4 regions of the Sphingomonas sp. LR60 genome follow, and region 2 is predicted to be linked to each of the others. Evidence: predicted binding sites of a transcription regulator. Region 2 holds the regulator's gene; each other region holds the start of a gene.
What was found. Region 2 encodes LexA, which represses DNA repair genes until DNA is damaged. Its sites were predicted from a motif close to GTTCCNCNCTTGTTCT; they were not measured.

Region 1: a site for LexA is predicted at 2,313-2,328, ahead of QP166_RS15685 (ImuA family protein). Genes of this name have one in related genera too.
Region 3: a site for LexA is predicted at 2,229-2,244, ahead of uvrA (excinuclease ABC subunit UvrA). Genes of this name have one in related genera too.
Region 4: a site for LexA is predicted at 2,366-2,381, ahead of QP166_RS03825 (DUF3072 domain-containing protein). Genes of this name have one in related genera too.

Annotation. Positions count from the first base shown of each region.
Region 1 covers NZ_JASPFK010000001.1:3,290,369-3,294,389, forward strand. The annotation lists gene QP166_RS15675 (3-methyl-2-oxobutanoate dehydrogenase (2-methylpropanoyl-transferring) subunit alpha) at 1-1,196, opposite strand, end outside; gene QP166_RS15680 (ImuA family protein) at 1,475-2,152, shown strand; gene QP166_RS15685 (ImuA family protein) at 2,349-3,098, shown strand; gene QP166_RS15690 (Y-family DNA polymerase) at 3,013-4,021, shown strand, end outside.
Region 2 covers NZ_JASPFK010000001.1:657,608-661,628, forward strand. The annotation lists gene QP166_RS03095 (ComEC/Rec2 family competence protein) at 1-975, shown strand, start outside; gene lexA (transcriptional repressor LexA) at 1,433-2,095, opposite strand; gene QP166_RS03105 (molybdopterin molybdotransferase MoeA) at 2,154-3,329, opposite strand; gene moaC (cyclic pyranopterin monophosphate synthase MoaC) at 3,326-3,796, opposite strand; gene trpC (indole-3-glycerol phosphate synthase TrpC) at 3,928-4,021, opposite strand, start outside.
Region 3 covers NZ_JASPFK010000001.1:1,930,113-1,934,133, forward strand. The annotation lists gene QP166_RS08895 (sterol desaturase family protein) at 1-220, opposite strand, end outside; gene QP166_RS08900 (hypothetical protein) at 196-405, opposite strand; gene QP166_RS08905 (PEPxxWA-CTERM sorting domain-containing protein) at 517-1,677, opposite strand; gene QP166_RS08910 (hypothetical protein) at 1,774-2,097, opposite strand; gene uvrA (excinuclease ABC subunit UvrA) at 2,255-4,021, shown strand, end outside.
Region 4 covers NZ_JASPFK010000001.1:819,784-823,804, forward strand. The annotation lists gene ccmC (heme ABC transporter permease CcmC) at 206-931, shown strand; gene ccmD (heme exporter protein CcmD) at 928-1,032, shown strand; gene ccmE (cytochrome c maturation protein CcmE) at 1,029-1,469, shown strand; gene QP166_RS03820 (tetratricopeptide repeat protein) at 1,469-2,101, shown strand; gene QP166_RS03825 (DUF3072 domain-containing protein) at 2,112-2,330, opposite strand; partial or broken gene QP166_RS03830 (potassium transporter Kup) at 2,467-4,021, shown strand, end outside.

The DNA of each region.
Region 1 (4,021 bases), 2.6 Mb from region 2:
AGCGAGTCGAGCGGCTGGCGCAAGCCATGCCCGAGCACGCCGTTCTTCTCGGCCTCCTTCTGCGCCGCCTTCACCTCCTCGGCGACCTCGCGGTCCATCTCGGCCTGCCGCGCCTCGTCCCACTCGCCGATCGCGACCAGATGATCCTTCAAGCGCCGGATCGGATCGCCGAGCGGCCACGCCGTCGGCTCGCCGGCCGAGCGATATTGCGTCGGGTCGTCGGAGGTCGAATGACCCTCGGTGCGATAGGTGAAATGCTCGATCAGCGTCGGCCCGGCATTGGTGCGCGCTCGCTCGGCGGCCCAGGCGGTCGCGGCATAGACCGCCAGCGCGTCATTGCCGTCGACCCGCAACCCCGCGATCCCATAACCGACCGCGCGCGCCGCGAAGGTCGTCGCCTCCGCCCCCGCAAACCCCGAGAAGCTGCTGATCGCCCACTGATTGTTGACAACGTTGAAGATCACCGGCGCACGATAGACGGTCGCGAAGGTCAGCGCGGAATGGAAGTCTCCCTCCGCGGTCGAGCCCTCCCCGCACCATGTCGCCGCGATCCGCGTATCGCCCTTCGATGCCGACGCCATCGCCCAGCCGACCGCCTGCGGATATTGCGTCGTCAGATTGCCCGAGATCGAGAAGAAGCCGAAGCGCTTCTCCGAATACATGATCGGCAGCTGCTTGCCCTGCAGCTTGTCGCCGGTGTTCGAGTAGATCTGGTTCATCATGTCGACCATCGGGCACCCCCGCGCGATCAACAGCCCCTGCTGGCGATAGGAGGGGAAGCACATGTCCTCCGCATCCAGCGCGTGCGCCGCGGCGACCGCCACCGCCTCCTCGCCGAGCGACTTCATGTAGAAGCTGGTCTTGCCCTGCCGCTGCGCGCGAAACATGCGTTCGTCGAAGGCGCGGACGGTCGCCATGTGGCGCAGCATCCGCTGCAGCGTGTCGGGCGACAAGCGCGGGTTCCACGCGCCGACCGCCTGATCGTTCTCGTCGAGGACGCGCACCATCGTGTAGGCGAGTTCGGTGAAATCGCGGGCGGCTTCGGCGGTATCGGGGCGCCGCGCCGCGCCGGCGGCCGGGATCGGAACGTCGGCGAAGTCGACCGCATCGCCGGGTCGGAATTTGGGTTCGGGGACGTGCAGCGACAGGGGCGGCAGGTTGCCACGCGGGTGCACGATACCGGGTTCTTCGCCCACGTTTCACTCTCCGTCATGCGCTGCTTGGCACGCAGCACGATTTCAGCCGCTTGTAATATTGTTTCAACGCCAGTCAAAGCCCTTTTCGCCGATCCGCAACGCCATACGGCTAGTCCCGGATCGTGACAGACCATTGACTCGCACCATCGTTCTGGAACAAATTGCGAACGACAATCCGCTGCGGAGTCGTCCTTGTCGTGCCCGAGTCGAGCGTCCTTTGTTCCCTGCGTGAGACGCTGCGCGCCATACCGGGCGACGGGCACAGCCGGCGGCGAGTCATGCCGTTCGGCGTGCCGGACATCGACTCGCAGTTGACGGATGGCGGACTGCGGCTCGACGCGCTGCATGAAGTCGCGGCGGCGACGCCGTCGCTACGCGACGAGGCGGCCGCTACCTTGTTCGTCGCAGGCGTCGCGGCCCGGGCATGGGGGCCGATCCTGTGGGTCGTGCGACGCCGCGACCTGTTCGCCCCCACGCTCGCACAGTCCGGATTGATGGCGAAGCGCGTGATCCATGCCGAGGCCGATGATGACGCCGGAGTGCTCGCGCTGGTGGAGGAAGGTCTGCGCCATCCGGCACTCGGCGCGGTGATCGGCGAAGTCCGCCGCGCCTCTCCCGCCGCGACGAAGCGCGTACAGCTGTCGGCGTCGCGCGGGCGGACGGTCGCGCTCCTGCTCAAACGCCCGGCGTGCGGGAGCGGCGATCCGTTCGCGGTGTCGTCACCCGCGGCCACGCGCTGGCGGATCGGCACCGTCTCGATGGTCGGCACCGCCCGCCCCCGCTGGGAGGTGACGCTCGCCCGTCAGACCGATGGCGCGCCGTTCGCCGCGACCGCGATCGCCTGCGACGACACCGGACGCCTGGCGCCAGTCGTCACGCGCCGCGAGCACCGGCGCGCGGTAAGCGAGATTTTGCGTGTGACGCCCTCGGCAGAGGAACAGGCGGAGGCAGCGTAGTCACCTCCTCCGTCATCCCGGACTTGATCCGGGATCCCGCCGCTTCCCACTCCGCCAGAAAGAAGCGGGGCGTCGGATCAAGTCCGAAGTGACGATCCGCAGGGCAGCCGCGCACCCACATTCCTAGTCTCCGCAAAGCCTTGACGCCGGAACACCAATAGGAACAAATAGCGAACACATTGATTGCGAGTCGCCTGTGTCCGGTCCCGTTCCCACCCTTGCCGCGCTCCGCGAGAGCTTGCAGGCCATCACCGGCGAGGCGCGCGACCGGCCCGTGCTGCCGTTCGGCATCGACGCACTGGACGACCGCCTCGCCGATCGCGGGCTGCGGAGCGACGCGCTCCACGAAGTGTCTTCACGCGGCACAGGCTGGGGCGACGATGCCGCCGCGGTGCTGTTCGTCGCCGGGATCGCCGCGCGCACGCACGGCGAGGTGTTGTGGGTCGTCCGATCGCGCGACCTGTTCGCGCCGGGGCTGTTCCAGGCCGGGCTCGCACCGTCGCGCGTCGTCTATGCCGAGGCGCGCGACGACGGCGAATTGCTCGCCTTGGTCGAGGAAGGGCTGCGCCACCGCGGGCTCGGCGCGGTGGTGGGGGAGGCGAAGCGCGTCCAGATGGCGCAGGCACGCCGTCTGCAACTCGCCGCCGAGGGAGGTGGCACCCCCGCGCTGCTGCTGCGCCGCCCGGCCCGCGACGGCGCCGATCCGATCACGGCTCCGTCCGCCGCCGTCACGCGCTGGCGCGTCGCGCACGCGCCCTCGTCCGAGGTGCCGTGGGGCGGGCTGGGCCGCGCCTGCTGGCACGTCGAATGCGTGCGCCAGCGCGGCGGCGATCCGTTCGAACTCTTGGTGGAGGGCTCCGATGAAACGGGTCGCCTCGCTCTACCTGCCCAGCTGGTCGATCGACCGGCTGCGGCGGATCGAGCGCCGCGCCGCGCGGTCGGCTGAGGCCGACGGCCGCGCCGCCTTCGACGCGCTGGGTGGCGACGCCGCCGCCGAACGTGCGCAGCACTGCTCGGTGCCGCGGGGCGGCGGCTGGCGTCCCGGCGCGCGGTGGGCGCGCACCGATCCCGGCAGCGGGCTCGCCGACACGCGCGATCAGGTCGAAGGCGCGGTAGCCAGCCTGCCCGTGCACCGTTGCCCCGCGCAACGCGAACTCAGCCGCACCAGCGAGGCCGCCGCCACCCCGTTCCGCGAGCTGTCGCGCCGCACCGAGGCTGCCGAGCCGCTGTTCCGCCCCGGCACGCGCGGTTGGCAGGGCCAGGACCTGCAAGCTTCGGTCGAGGCGCTCCCCGCGCATCGCCGCCCGTCGCTGCAGGAATTGTCGCGCAAGACCGAGCTGGTCGACAACCCGTTCCGCCCGATGCCCCCCGACGAATCGGGTGCGCTCCGTCGTTTGGCCAAGATGCCGCCGGTGCTCGGCCCCGGCGAGGATGTCGTCGTCCGCCGCGCGATGAAGGCCCCACGCCGCAGCGCGCGCGACGGGCATGGCGGTGAGGCCGGGCATGTCCCCCCGCCCAATCTCGCTCAAAGCCTCAAGCAACTCGCCGCAATGCCCGCGGTGCACTTCCCCGGCGAGGGACCGCACCCGGACAATCACGGCAAGAGCGCGCCGACCGCCCCCGGCTATGGCCACGGCCGCTTCTTCCAGACCGGGCGCACGCTGGCGACGATGGTCGCGCGCGTCTGCGACGACGCCGACGAGGACGCGCCCACCCCTGCGCCCGTCGACGACCCGCCGCTGGTGACGGTGCGGCGCAGCGGCGCACGCGTCGAGGTCGCCGCCGCCAATGCCGCGGCACGCGCGCTCGGCATCGGTCCCGGCACCGCGCTCACCATGGCGCGCGCGCAGGTGCCGGGGCTCGACGTGC
Region 2 (4,021 bases):
GTCGCGGCGCTGATGGTGCTGGTGGCGCTGGTGCTGGGGCGCGAGGCGCTGACGCTGCGGCTGGTCGCGGCGGGGGCGATGGTGGTGCTGCTGTGCTGGCCGGAGTCGGTGGTCGGGCCAAGCTTCCAGCTTTCGTTTGCGGCGGTGACGGCGATCATCGCCTTTCACGAGCATCCGCGGGTCCGAGCGTGGTTCGGCGAGCATGAGGAAGCGCGGTGGCGGGCGGGGCTGCGCGCGGTGGCGTCGTTGCTGCTGACAGGGCTGCTCGTCGAACTGACGCTGATGCCGATCGCCGTCTATCACTTTCATCAGGCGGGACTTTATGGAGCGATCGCCAATATCGTCGCGATCCCGCTGACGACGTTCGTGGTGATGCCGGCCGAGGCGGTGGCGTTGCTGCTCGATACCATCGGGCTCGGGGCACCAGGGTGGTGGGTGGCCGATCGGGCGCTGGCGATCTTATTGTGGATTGCCAGGACAGTAGCGGGGGCCCCGGGCGCTGTGACGGCGCTGCCGGTGATGCCGCGGGCGGCGTTCGGGGCGATGGTGGCGGGTGGATTGTGGCTGGCGATATGGCGGACGCGGTGGCGTTATATCGGGCTCTTGCCGATCGTGGTCGGTGCGATCTGGACGGTCGCGACTCCGGTCCCGGACCTGATCGTCACCGGTGACGGGCGGCATCTGGCGCTGCGTGGAGACGACGGCCGGGTGGCGATTTTGCGTGATCGTACAGGGGATTACGTCAGCGATCTGCTCGCAGAGGCGGGCGGGCTGGATGGTACGCCCGCGCTGCTGAGCGAGGTGGAGGGCGCGCGGTGCAATCGCGATCTGTTCTGGATGGAGCGGCACGTGGACGGGCGTGTCTGGCGCGTGCTGGCGACGCGGAGCCTGTATCTGGTGCCCTCCAAGCAGCTGATATCGCTGTGTCGGCGCGCGGATGTGGTGGTCAGCGAGCGGCGGTTGCCGCGTCGGTGACGGGGACGGTGGCTGACGCTCGGCCGAACCACGCTGGCCCGGACGGGTGGGGTGCGGGTGACGTTTGCGACCGGAAGCGTCGCGACGGTGCGTGCGGCGGACGACGCGCATCCGTGGGTGATTGCGAGTCAGCATCAGGCGCGGGACGCGGCGAAAGGCTCGCCGATGTTTGCGGGAGGGTTGTCGATGTTGCCTGTTGCGGGCTCGAACGCGACGCGGCCGTGACGGGTCTGTCGCGGTGCTGCGAGATTGTGGGGTTTGGTTGGCGGCCAGCGCTAAGTCGTTGCGAAGGTTCGCCCAACTGGGCCCCGGCGTTCGCCGGGGTGGTGCGTGAGGGTCGCCGTGCGGGCCTTGCCGACGCTTCGATGTTTGCGAAGGTTGTGCCTATGCGGGCTGTTCGCCGAGCGTTGAGAAGAAGCGGGGCCCCGGATCAAGTCCGGGGCGACGGTCTGGGTTTCTACGAGTAACGCCGCAGCAAGCCGGCGAGCTTGCCCTGTACGCGGACCTGCGCGGGGGCGTAGCGTTGCGGGTCGTAGGCGCGGTTGGCGGGATCGAGGCGGATCATCGCACCTTCGTGGCGGAAATATTTGAGCGTCGCCTCGCTGTCCTCGATCAGCGCCACGACGATCTCGCCGTCACGCGCCACTTCCTGACGACGGATCAGCGCATAGTCGCCGTCGAAGATGCCGGCCTCGACCATCGAGTCACCCGCCACCTCCAGCGCGAAATGCTCGCCCGCGCCGAGCAGCGCGGCGGGCACCGGAAGCATCGTCGACCCCTCGAACGCCTCGATCGGGACGCCGGCCGCGATCCGGCCGTGCAGCGGGATCTCGACCACGTCGTTGGCTGGCTCCGGCATGGTGCGCTTGACTGAGGGCGGCGCGGGGCGCTTCGCCTCGGGGCCACGCTCGGGCGCCTTGATAACCTCGAGCGCGCGGGCACGGTTGGGAAGGCGGCGGAGATAGCCGCGTTCCTCGAGCGCGCTGATGAGACGGTGGACACCCGACTTGCTCTTCAGCTCCAGCGCGTCCTTCATCTCCTCGAACGAGGGCGAGACGCCCGTATCGGCGAGACGGTCCTCGATGAAGCATATCAGCTCGTGCTGCTTGCGCGTCAGCATGTCCGGGCGCCTTCCTAGTGAACGGATTGCGAACCTTTATGGAACATAGCGCTGTCCGTCAAGCGATCATCAGGATTTCCGCCGAGTCGCCTGCGCGTGCCGCCGGGGCGTGCGGATCGCGCACAATCAGGCAGGTCGAACGCGCGAGCGTGCGCAGCATCGAGCTGTCCTGAATGGTCGAGGCGAAGGCGCGGCCGTCGCGCAGTTCGGCGCGCAGATAGTCGGTCCGCTCATTGTTGGCGGGCAGGTCCTCGCCGAGCAACGCGCGAGAAACTTGAGGAAGAGGATCGGCGGCCCCGCCGAGATGCGCGACCAGCGGGCGAACGAACAACAGCGCCGTGACGAACGCCGACACCGGATTGCCGGGCAGCCCGACCACCGCCATGTCGCCGCGCCGACCAGCGAGCATCGGCTTGCCAGGACGCAGCGCGATCCGCCAGAAATCGAGCGTCGTGTCGGCGGCGAGCAGCGCGGGGCGGACGAGATCGTGGTCGCCCACCGACGCGCCGCCGGTGGTGACGAGCACGTCGGCGTCGATGGCGGTGAACGCCTCGGTCAGCCGGTCGAGCCGGTCGGGAAGGATGCCGAGGTCGACGATCTCGACTCCGCTGCCCGCGAGCAAGGCGCGGATGAGCAAGCGGTTGGATTCGGGGAGCGCGTCGCCAGGGGTGCCGGGTTCGACCAGTTCGTCGCCGGTTGCGGCGAGCGCGACACGGACCGGGCGCGCGACGGCGATCCGCGCAACGCCGCCCGTCGCGGCGACCGCCAGGCGGGCGGGCGTAAGCCGCTGCCCCTGCTCGACGAGCACGTCGCCCTCGGCGAAGTCGAGCCCGCGGCGGCGAACATTGCGACCGTGATGCGGAGGGCCTTCGCCGTCGAGGCGCAGCGTTTCGCCGTCACGCGCGGCTTCTTCCTGGACGAGCACGGTGTCCGCACCGGTCGGCATCGCGGCGCCGGTGAAGATGCGGATCGCCTCGCCCGCGCCGACCGTGCCGGAGAAGGGCGTGCCGGCAGCGCTTTCGCCGATCACGCGAAACGGGCCGGGCAGGTCGGCGAAGCGGAGCGCGTAGCCGTCCATCGCCGACAGGTCGGTCGACGGCTGCGTGCGCCGCGCGATGACGGGGGCGGTGGCCCAGCGGGCAAGTGCCTGATCGAGCGGCACGTCAATCGTGTCGACCGGACGGCCGAGCGCGAGGACGCGTGCCTGCGCCTCGGCGACCGGGAGCAAGGTCACGGCGCGCGCCAATCGCCGGAGCGGCCGCCGCGCTTTTCGAGCAAGCGAATATCCCTGATCGTCATTGCCTTATCGATCGCCTTCGCCATGTCGTAGACGGTCAGCAAGGCGGTGGAGACCGCGGTCAGCGCCTCCATCTCGACGCCGGTCTTGCCGTCGGTGGCGACCGTCGCCGTGGCGGTGATGCCGGCCGCGTCGGGCACGAGATCGAGCGAGACGCGGGTGATCGGGAGCGGATGACAGAGCGGAATGAGGTCGCTGGTGCGCTTCGCGGCCATGATGCCGGCGACGCGGGCGACTGCCAGGACGTCACCCTTCTTCACCGCGCCGTCGCGGATCGCGTTCAGTGCCACATCGGACATCGTGATCGTGCCGGTCGCGACCGCCTCGCGGCGGGTGATGGCCTTGTCGCCGACATCGACCATATGCGCTGCGCCGTCGGCGTCGAGGTGGGTGAGGTTCGTCATCTATCAGGCGGGGTGCCGTGGGGCACGTGCTTCGACAGGCTCAGCACGAACGGTTGATTGGCAGCTCGGCATCGTGATCGTGACAAGCTCAGCACGAACGACGGATGGGCGGCGTGGCATTCCGGGCGACCCTAGCCGACCATCGCGCGGGTTGCGGCGGCGACGTCGGCGTGGCGCATCAGCGCTTCGCCGATCAGGAAGCAATGCACGTCATGCGCGGCGAGT
Region 3 (4,021 bases), 1.3 Mb from region 2:
CGCGGGTGTTGACCAGCCAGTCGATATGCTCGACCGAGTGATGTATCGCGTGGAACCGCCATAGGAACGGGACCTCATGGCACCAACGATGCGCCCAATAGGCGCCGACCTCACTGACCAACAACGCCGCGATCAGCTTCGCCGCGAACGGAAGGGTCGCGATCCATGCGGTGTAGGATGCGGGCGTCACCTTCGTCAGCAGCACCGCCACCATCGCCATGACCGGCGCGATGATGACGCCGGCAGCAGGCTGTTGAGGAAATAATAGGCCAGGTTGGCAAACCGCCACCGGCCGCGTCGCTCATGCAGGCTGAACAGCCACTCGAGCGGCACGAACAGCAGCGCCAGCAGCAGCAGCCACACGCTCAGCCGTATCACGTCGATCACCATGCTCGACAGTGTCATCACCCGCCCCCGATGCCGCCCCGCTATCCCGCGCGGACCGTCAAGAAACGATGAAGCGGCGGCGTGCCGGGAAAGCACGCCGCCGCCGTCACCTCGGCCGATCGCCGACGATCAGACCAGCTGCGTGCGGGTCCGGTCGCTCGGCTTGCGGCGACGCATCGCTGCGCCGACCACGCCGAGGCCCAGGATCATCGTCATCCACGTGCCCGGCTCCGGCACCGCGCCCATCAGCGAGACGTTGTCGAGCAGCAGCGCCGGCGGCAGCCCGGTCGGGGTGCCCTGCGCCAGGAACGACAGCGTCTGGGTGGTGCCGGTCGCGGTGAAGTTCAGCGACTCCGTCTTCCAGCCCGAGAAGCCCTTCGGCGCCACGGTCAGCGTTTGGGTCGAATGCGTCTCGCCACCCAGCGACACATCGAAGCGCTGCGTCGTCTGGCCATCCTGCGTGAACCAGGTCACGCCCGCCCAGTCGAACGACACCGTATACAGCTTGCCGACTTCCAGGCCGGTGATGGCTTGGCTGACAGTGCCGTGATAGTTCGCGTCACCGTCGAGCAGCAGGTAGTTGTACCCGTGCTTGTCGAAGTTCGCGCCGCTGTAACCGATGGCCGACAGGTTGTTGGTGTACGTGCCCATATTGTTGGTCACGCTCGTCGAAATGCTGCCCAGCTGACCGAAGATATGATCATGGTCGTTGTTCAGCGAGTAGAAACCGTCGCCGTCCGGGCCGTCGCCCTGGATCAGGAAGTTATAGCCATAACCGGTGTAGTGCGTGGCGGGATCGAAAGACTGGTTGGTCCAGTCGTTGACCTGGTTGCCCTTGAACTGGCGGCTACCGTCCACGCTGCTCTGCTCGAACCCGCCGTTCTTGACGAGGTTCTGCGCCGATGCGTTACCGGCGAGCAGCATCATGGCCGCAGCGGCCAATAGGTACGTCTTCATTTTTCTTGCCCCCCACGACAGCGGCAATGCGCCGTGTCTTGGCGGTCGCCGATAAAGAGTTGCGGAGAAAATGGTCAACGCGGCATCCATCACGCCGCAAAAAGCGAAATACGTAGGTTTCAATGCCTTGCAGCCACCGCGTCCCTGATTGAGACACATGTCATCTATCGCCGCCGCAGTTTCTCCGACGAAAGTCTCGGATGCCGGGCGGCACCTAACGCCGGCGCGCGACATTTCGATGACGCTGTTGTCGGCAACGCGCATCGGTCCGCCAGATGGCGACATGCCCTTCAGCCCGCCGATCCTTGATGTCGGCGGCAGGTCTGGGATCACACCGGACGCGTGCGTGTCTGGCCGCTCGCCCGGCAGCAGCGCGACGTCGCACCCCGCTCAGCATCATCGTCCTGCGCGCGGCCGCCCCTTCGCCGGTCAGCTTGGAAGGCGGTTTCCGAACAGCGTGACGATAGAACTTACCAGCTTCTCGACCGCTTCGTCACGCCGCCCGGTCGGCTCGGTGGTCTTCTCGCGCGCCGGGTCAGCCGCCGCGTCGCCGTGATGCGAGTCCTTGGCCGCTCGCGCCACCGCAGCGGTCATCGCCGCGCCCGCCACCGCGGTCAGTGCGCCCGCGATCGCCTGCCGCCCCGCCGGCCCCTGCACCTGCTCGATCAGCTTCTCGCCCGCCTTGCGCAGCTCCTTGGGCACCTTCACGCCCAGCACTTCCTTGGGCAGCTTGCCCTTCTTCTTCTTCGCCATCGTGTCGCCTCCTGACCGTGACACTCATATAAGACACCGCCAGCGCCTCGCAACCGTGTCGCTCACCAAGCGTCTTGCCGCAGTGCGGCACCCGCCCCACATCGCGCGCTTGCCGCCGGGCTGGACGCGGCCGAACAGATATGGAACAAACTCCCTCATGGCATTGACGACGATCTCCGTCCGCGGCGCGCGCGAGCACAACCTCAAGGACGTGAGCGTCGATATTCCGCGCGATACGCTGACGGTCATCACCGGCCTCTCGGGGTCGGGAAAGTCCAGCCTCGCCTTCGACACCATCTATGCCGAGGGGCAGCGCCGCTACGTCGAATCGCTTTCGGCCTATGCGCGCCAGTTCCTCGAGCTGATGCAGAAGCCCGACGTCGACCATATCGAGGGCCTGTCGCCCGCGATCTCGATCGAGCAGAAGACGACCAGCCGCAACCCGCGCTCGACCGTGGCGACCGTCACCGAAATCTACGATTACATGCGCCTGCTCTGGGCGCGCGTCGGCGTCCCCTATTCGCCCGTCACCGGCCTGCCGATCGCCGCGCAGACCGTCAGCCAGATGGTCGACCGCGTCATGGCGCTCCCCGAAGGCACGCGGCTCTATTTGCTCGCCCCCGTCGTCCGCGGCCGCAAGGGCGAGTATCGCAAGGAACTGGCCGAGTGGCAGAAGGCGGGCTTCACCCGCGTCCGCATCGACGGCACGATCCACGAGATCGACGAAGCCCCCGCGCTCGACAAGAAGTACAAGCACGATATCGAGGTTGTGGTCGACCGCCTCGCGGTCAACGAAAACGCCGCCACCCGCCTCGCCGACAGTTTCGAGACCGCGCTGAAACTCGCCGACGGCCTCGCCTACATCGACCCCGCCGACCCGGTCGAGCCGCGCACCCCCGAAAGCGTCGTCCTCGGCGACCACGCTCCCCCGGGCCGCATTGTCTTCTCCGAAAAGTTCGCCTGCCCTGTCAGCGGCTTCACCATCGCCGAGATCGAGCCGCGGCTCTTCTCGTTCAACGCCCCGCAAGGCGCGTGCCCGGCCTGCGACGGGCTCGGCGAGAAATTGGTGTTCGACGAAGACCTCGTCGTCCCCAACCACGAATTGTCGATCAAGAAGGGCGCGGTCGTCCCCTGGGCGAAGTCCAACCCGCCCTCGCCTTACTACATGCAGGTGATGGCCAGCCTCGCGCGCGAATTCGGCTTCTCGCTCGACACGCCGTGGAGCGAGCTGCACCCCGAGATCGCCGACAAGGTCCTCTACGGCACCGAGGGCCAGGCGGTGACGCTGACCTTCATCGACGGCAAGAAGAGCTACGACGTCAAGAAGCCGTTCGAGGGCGTGATCGGCAACCTCAACCGCCGCCTGCTCCAGACCGAGAGCGCGTGGATGAAGGAGGAGCTGTCCAAATATCAGTCGAGCCAGCCGTGCGAGGTTTGCAAGGGCGCGCGGCTCAAGCCCGAGGCGCTCGCGGTCAAGATCGCCAATGAGGACATAAGCCACGCCACCCGGTTGAGCGTGGTCGACGCGCTCGCCTTCTTCACCGACCTGCCCAACCACCTCGGCGACCAGCAGCGCGCGATCGCCGAGCGCATCCTGAAAGAGATCATCGAGCGGCTCGGCTTCCTCAACAACGTCGGGCTCGACTATCTCAACCTCGACCGCACCAGCGGCACCCTGTCGGGCGGCGAGAGCCAGCGCATCCGCCTCGCCTCGCAGATCGGCAGCGGGCTGTCGGGCGTGCTCTACGTCCTCGACGAGCCGTCGATCGGCCTTCACCAGCGCGACAACGACATGCTGCTCGCCACGCTGCGCCGCCTGCGCGACCTCGGCAACACCGTGATCGTCGTCGAGCATGACGAGGACGCCATCCGCATGGCCGATTACGTCATCGACATGGGGCCCGGCGCAGGCGTCCACGGCGGG
Region 4 (4,021 bases), 160 kb from region 2:
GGTGCGCGAGACGAAGCAGACATAGGCCCCTGCCTCCGCAGGGGCGACACCGCCTCAAACAGCCGTCGCCCCTGCGAATGCAGGGGCCTATGTCTGTCGCCTCCGCCGATACCCGTGCCGCGGAAGATGGGGCGATTGTGTCCCTCACCCCCATCCACAAAACGCCGGGGGTGACGGCCGCCCCCGGTTCGCCTATCCCGGCGCCGTGCCTGCGCTCCATGCCTTTGCCAACCCGGCGCGTTTCCTGAAGATCGCGCGTCCGCTCACCCCGATCCTGTGGTGGGCGGGCGTCGCCTTGATCGCGATCGGCTGCTGGGCGGGGCTGACGCAGACCCCGGCGGATTATCTGCAGGGTGAGACGGTCCGCATTCTCTACATCCACGTGCCATCCGCCTGGCTGGGGATGGGCGGATGGAGCAGCATCGCAATCTCGAGCATCGTCTTCCTCGTGTGGCGGCATCCACTGGCGATGATCGCTGCGCGCGCGATCGCCGCGCCCGGCGCGATCTTCGCCGCGCTGTGTCTGGTGACCGGCGCGATCTGGGGCCGGCCGACTTGGGGGACGTGGTGGCAATGGGACGGCCGGCTGACCTCGATGCTGCTGTTGTTCTTCGTCTATCTCGGCTTCATCGCGTTGGCGCAGGCCGATCGCGAGCGCGACGGCGATGGCCGCATCCCCGCGCTGTACGGCATCGCCGGCACCGTGCTGCTCCCGATCATCCGCTATTCGGTGGTGTGGTGGAACACGCTGCATCAGGGGCCGAGCATCGGGCTGACCGGCTCCAGCATCGATCGCTCGCTGCTCTGGCCGCTGCCGATCATGCTGGCGGGCTTCTCGTTCTTCTTCGGGGCGGTGGTGCTGATGCGGATGCGCACGATGCTGGCGCGCGAAAAGGCCGAGGCACGGCTCCGGCGGCGGGCACGCGCATGAACCCGTGGCCCTTCGTCACCGGCGCCTATGCGCTGACCTTGCTCGCCGCCGCGGCGCTTGCGTGGTGGAGTTGGCACCAGATGCGGGATGCCGAGAAGTGACGCGCAAGAACCAGCGACTGATGCTCGTGTTGCTCGGCCTCGGCGCGATCGCCGCGGCGGCGCTGCTCGCGCTTTCGGGTCTGCGCGACCAGGCGGCGTTCTTCTACGCGCCCGCCGACGTCGCGGGCAATCTGCCGCCGCCCGACAAGGCGGTGCGGCTGGGCGGGATGGTCGAGCGCGGCTCGCTCAAGCGCGCGGCCGACGGCGTATCGATCGACTTCGTCGTCACCGACGGCAAGGCGACCACCCCGGTGCGGTTCAGCGGAATCGCGCCCGACCTGTTCCGCGAAGGCTCGGGTGTCGTGGCGGAGGGGCATTTCCGCCCGGACGCCTCGTTCGTCGCCACCAACCTGCTCGCCAAGCACGACGAGAAATACATGCCGCCGCAAATGGCCGGGAAGATGCACGAAACCCGCACGCTCGAGGAGCAGCGCTGATGGGGTTCGTCGCGCTATTGGTGTTGGCTGCGGCGGCGTTCGCCGCGATGGCGTTGTGGCTGCGCGTCGATCGGCTGTTGTGGTCGATGGTCGGCGCGGCACTGTGCCTCGGCGGGGTCGGCTATGCCTGGCAGGGGCGGCCGATGGTCGGCGCCGCGGCACCGCAACGCACGACCACGACTCCGCCGATCGATATCGAAGAAACGCAGCTTCGCGACAGCATGTTCGGCCGCTTCAACGCCGATACGGCCTATCTCGTCGCCGCCGACGCGATGACGCGCAGTGGCAATGACGATGCGGCGGCGCGGGTCGTGCTCGGCGGCCTGTCCAAATTGCCGCAGAGCTTCATCCTGTGGACATGGGCCGGCGTGACGCTTGCCGCCGAAGCGGGGCATCGCGTCTCGCCGCCCGCGTTGGTCGCGTTTCGGCAGGCGGCGCGGCTTGCCCCCGAACACCCGGCACCACCTTATTATCTCGGCTTCGCCTATCTGGAGGCCGGGGACGTCGCCAAGACACGCAAGCTATGGGCGCGTGCCGTCCAGCTTTCGCCGGACGGCACGCCGTATCGTATCGAGATCGCGCGCCGGCTGGCGCTGCTCGACCGGTTGATCGCGGCCAACGACGCGCGCTGACCGCCGCGGGCTATTTGCCGCGGCCGGTCTTCTCCTGAAGCGCATCGATCCGCTTCGACGCGTCGCCTTTCGTCAGCGACTCGTCGAATGGCTCGCCCGCCTCTTCGCTCAGCGTTTTCAGATAGCTCGCCTGTGCCCCGGTCATCGGCTCGTCGCCGGTGGTCCAATCGTCCGGGTCCTTTTCGGCGTTCGAGAAGGGTTCGCGCTTCGGGTTATGGGTATCGGTCATGGTGGCAAGGTCCTTTCGCTGAACAGAACATTTATGTTCGCGACCTGTTCCGCGTTGCGGGCGCATCGGGCGCGTGCTAGGCGCGCCAGCTTATGGCCACCAATGCGGACGACCTCTCGATAGCGGTGGCCAGCGCATGAGCGTCAGCACCGTCGACCCTGCCGTCCGCGCACAAGCGGCCGCCGGGCATCATCAGCACAGCGGCAGTCTTGCCAAGCTCGCGCTCGGCGCGATCGGTGTCGTCTATGGCGACATTGGCACCAGCCCGCTCTACGCGATGAAGGAGGTGTTCGTCGGGCACCACCCGCTCGCGGTCGACCCACTGCATGTCTTTGGCGTCATCAGCCTCGTCTTCTGGTCGCTGATGCTGATCGTGACGCTCAAATATGTGCTGATCGTGCTGCGCGCCGACAACAATGGCGAGGGCGGCAGCCTCGCGTTGCTCGCATTGATCCAGCGCCGGTCGGGCGCGGGAAAGAAATGGGGGTCGAGCCTCGTCATCCTCGGCGTGCTCGCCACCGCCTTGTTCTTCGGCGATTGCATGATCACCCCGGCGATTTCGGTGCTGTCGGCGGTCGAGGGGCTGGCGACGGTCGAACAGGGTTTCGATCTCGTTCGTGCTGCCGATCGCGGTGACGATCCTGATCGCGCTCTTCTACATGCAGTCGATCGGCACCGAGAAGGTCGGGCGGCTGTTCGGGCCGATCATGGCGGTCTATTTCGTCGTGCTCGCGGTGATGGGTGTCGCACACATCATCCAGCGTCCTGATATTCTGTTCGCGCTCAACCCGCTCTACGCGGTGCGCTTCGCGATGAACGATGGCGGGCTGGCATTCCTCGCGCTCGGATCGGTGGTGCTCGCGGTGACCGGGGCGGAAGCGCTCTACGCCGACATGGGCCACTTCGGCCGCCGCCCGATCGAGCTGGCGTGGCTGGCGTTCGTGCTGCCGGCGCTGATGGTCAACTATCTGGGGCAGGGCGCGTTGCTGCTGCAACAGCCGTCCGCCGCGGAAAATCCGTTCTTCCTGATGGCGCCCGAGAATTGGCGCCTTCCGCTCGTCATCCTCGCGACCATGGCGACGGTGATCGCCAGCCAGGCGGTCATCACCGGCGCCTATTCGGTCGTCCAGCAGGCGGTGCAGCTCGGGCTGATGCCGCGTATCCGCATCACCCACACCAGCGCGTCCGAAGCGGGGCAGATCTACATCCCGGCGGCGAATTGGGCGTTGATGGTGATGGTGCTGCTGCTCGTCTTCGGTTTCGGCGAATCGTCGAACCTCGCCGCGGCTTATGGCATTGCGGTGACGGGCACGATGTTCATCTCGACCTGCATGGTCGGCGTGCTGATCCGTCGGGTCTGGCACTGGCCGCTGTGGGCGACCGCCTTGTTCGAAATTGTGTTCCTGTCGATCGACGGCCTGTATTTCGCGTCGAACCTCACCAAGGTGCCCGACGGCGGCTGGTTCCCGCTGTTGGTCGCGGTGATCGTCTTCGTGCTCCTCACCACCTGGTCGCAGGGGCGCAAGCTGATGATCGAGCGGATGCGTGAGGCGGCGATGCCGATCAAGATCTTCATCGATTCGGCGGCGACCTCGGCGACGCGCGTCTCGGGCACCGCGGTGTTCATGACCTCCACGCCGGAGGGCGTGCCGCACGCCTTGCTCCACAACCTGAAGCACAACCGCGTCCTG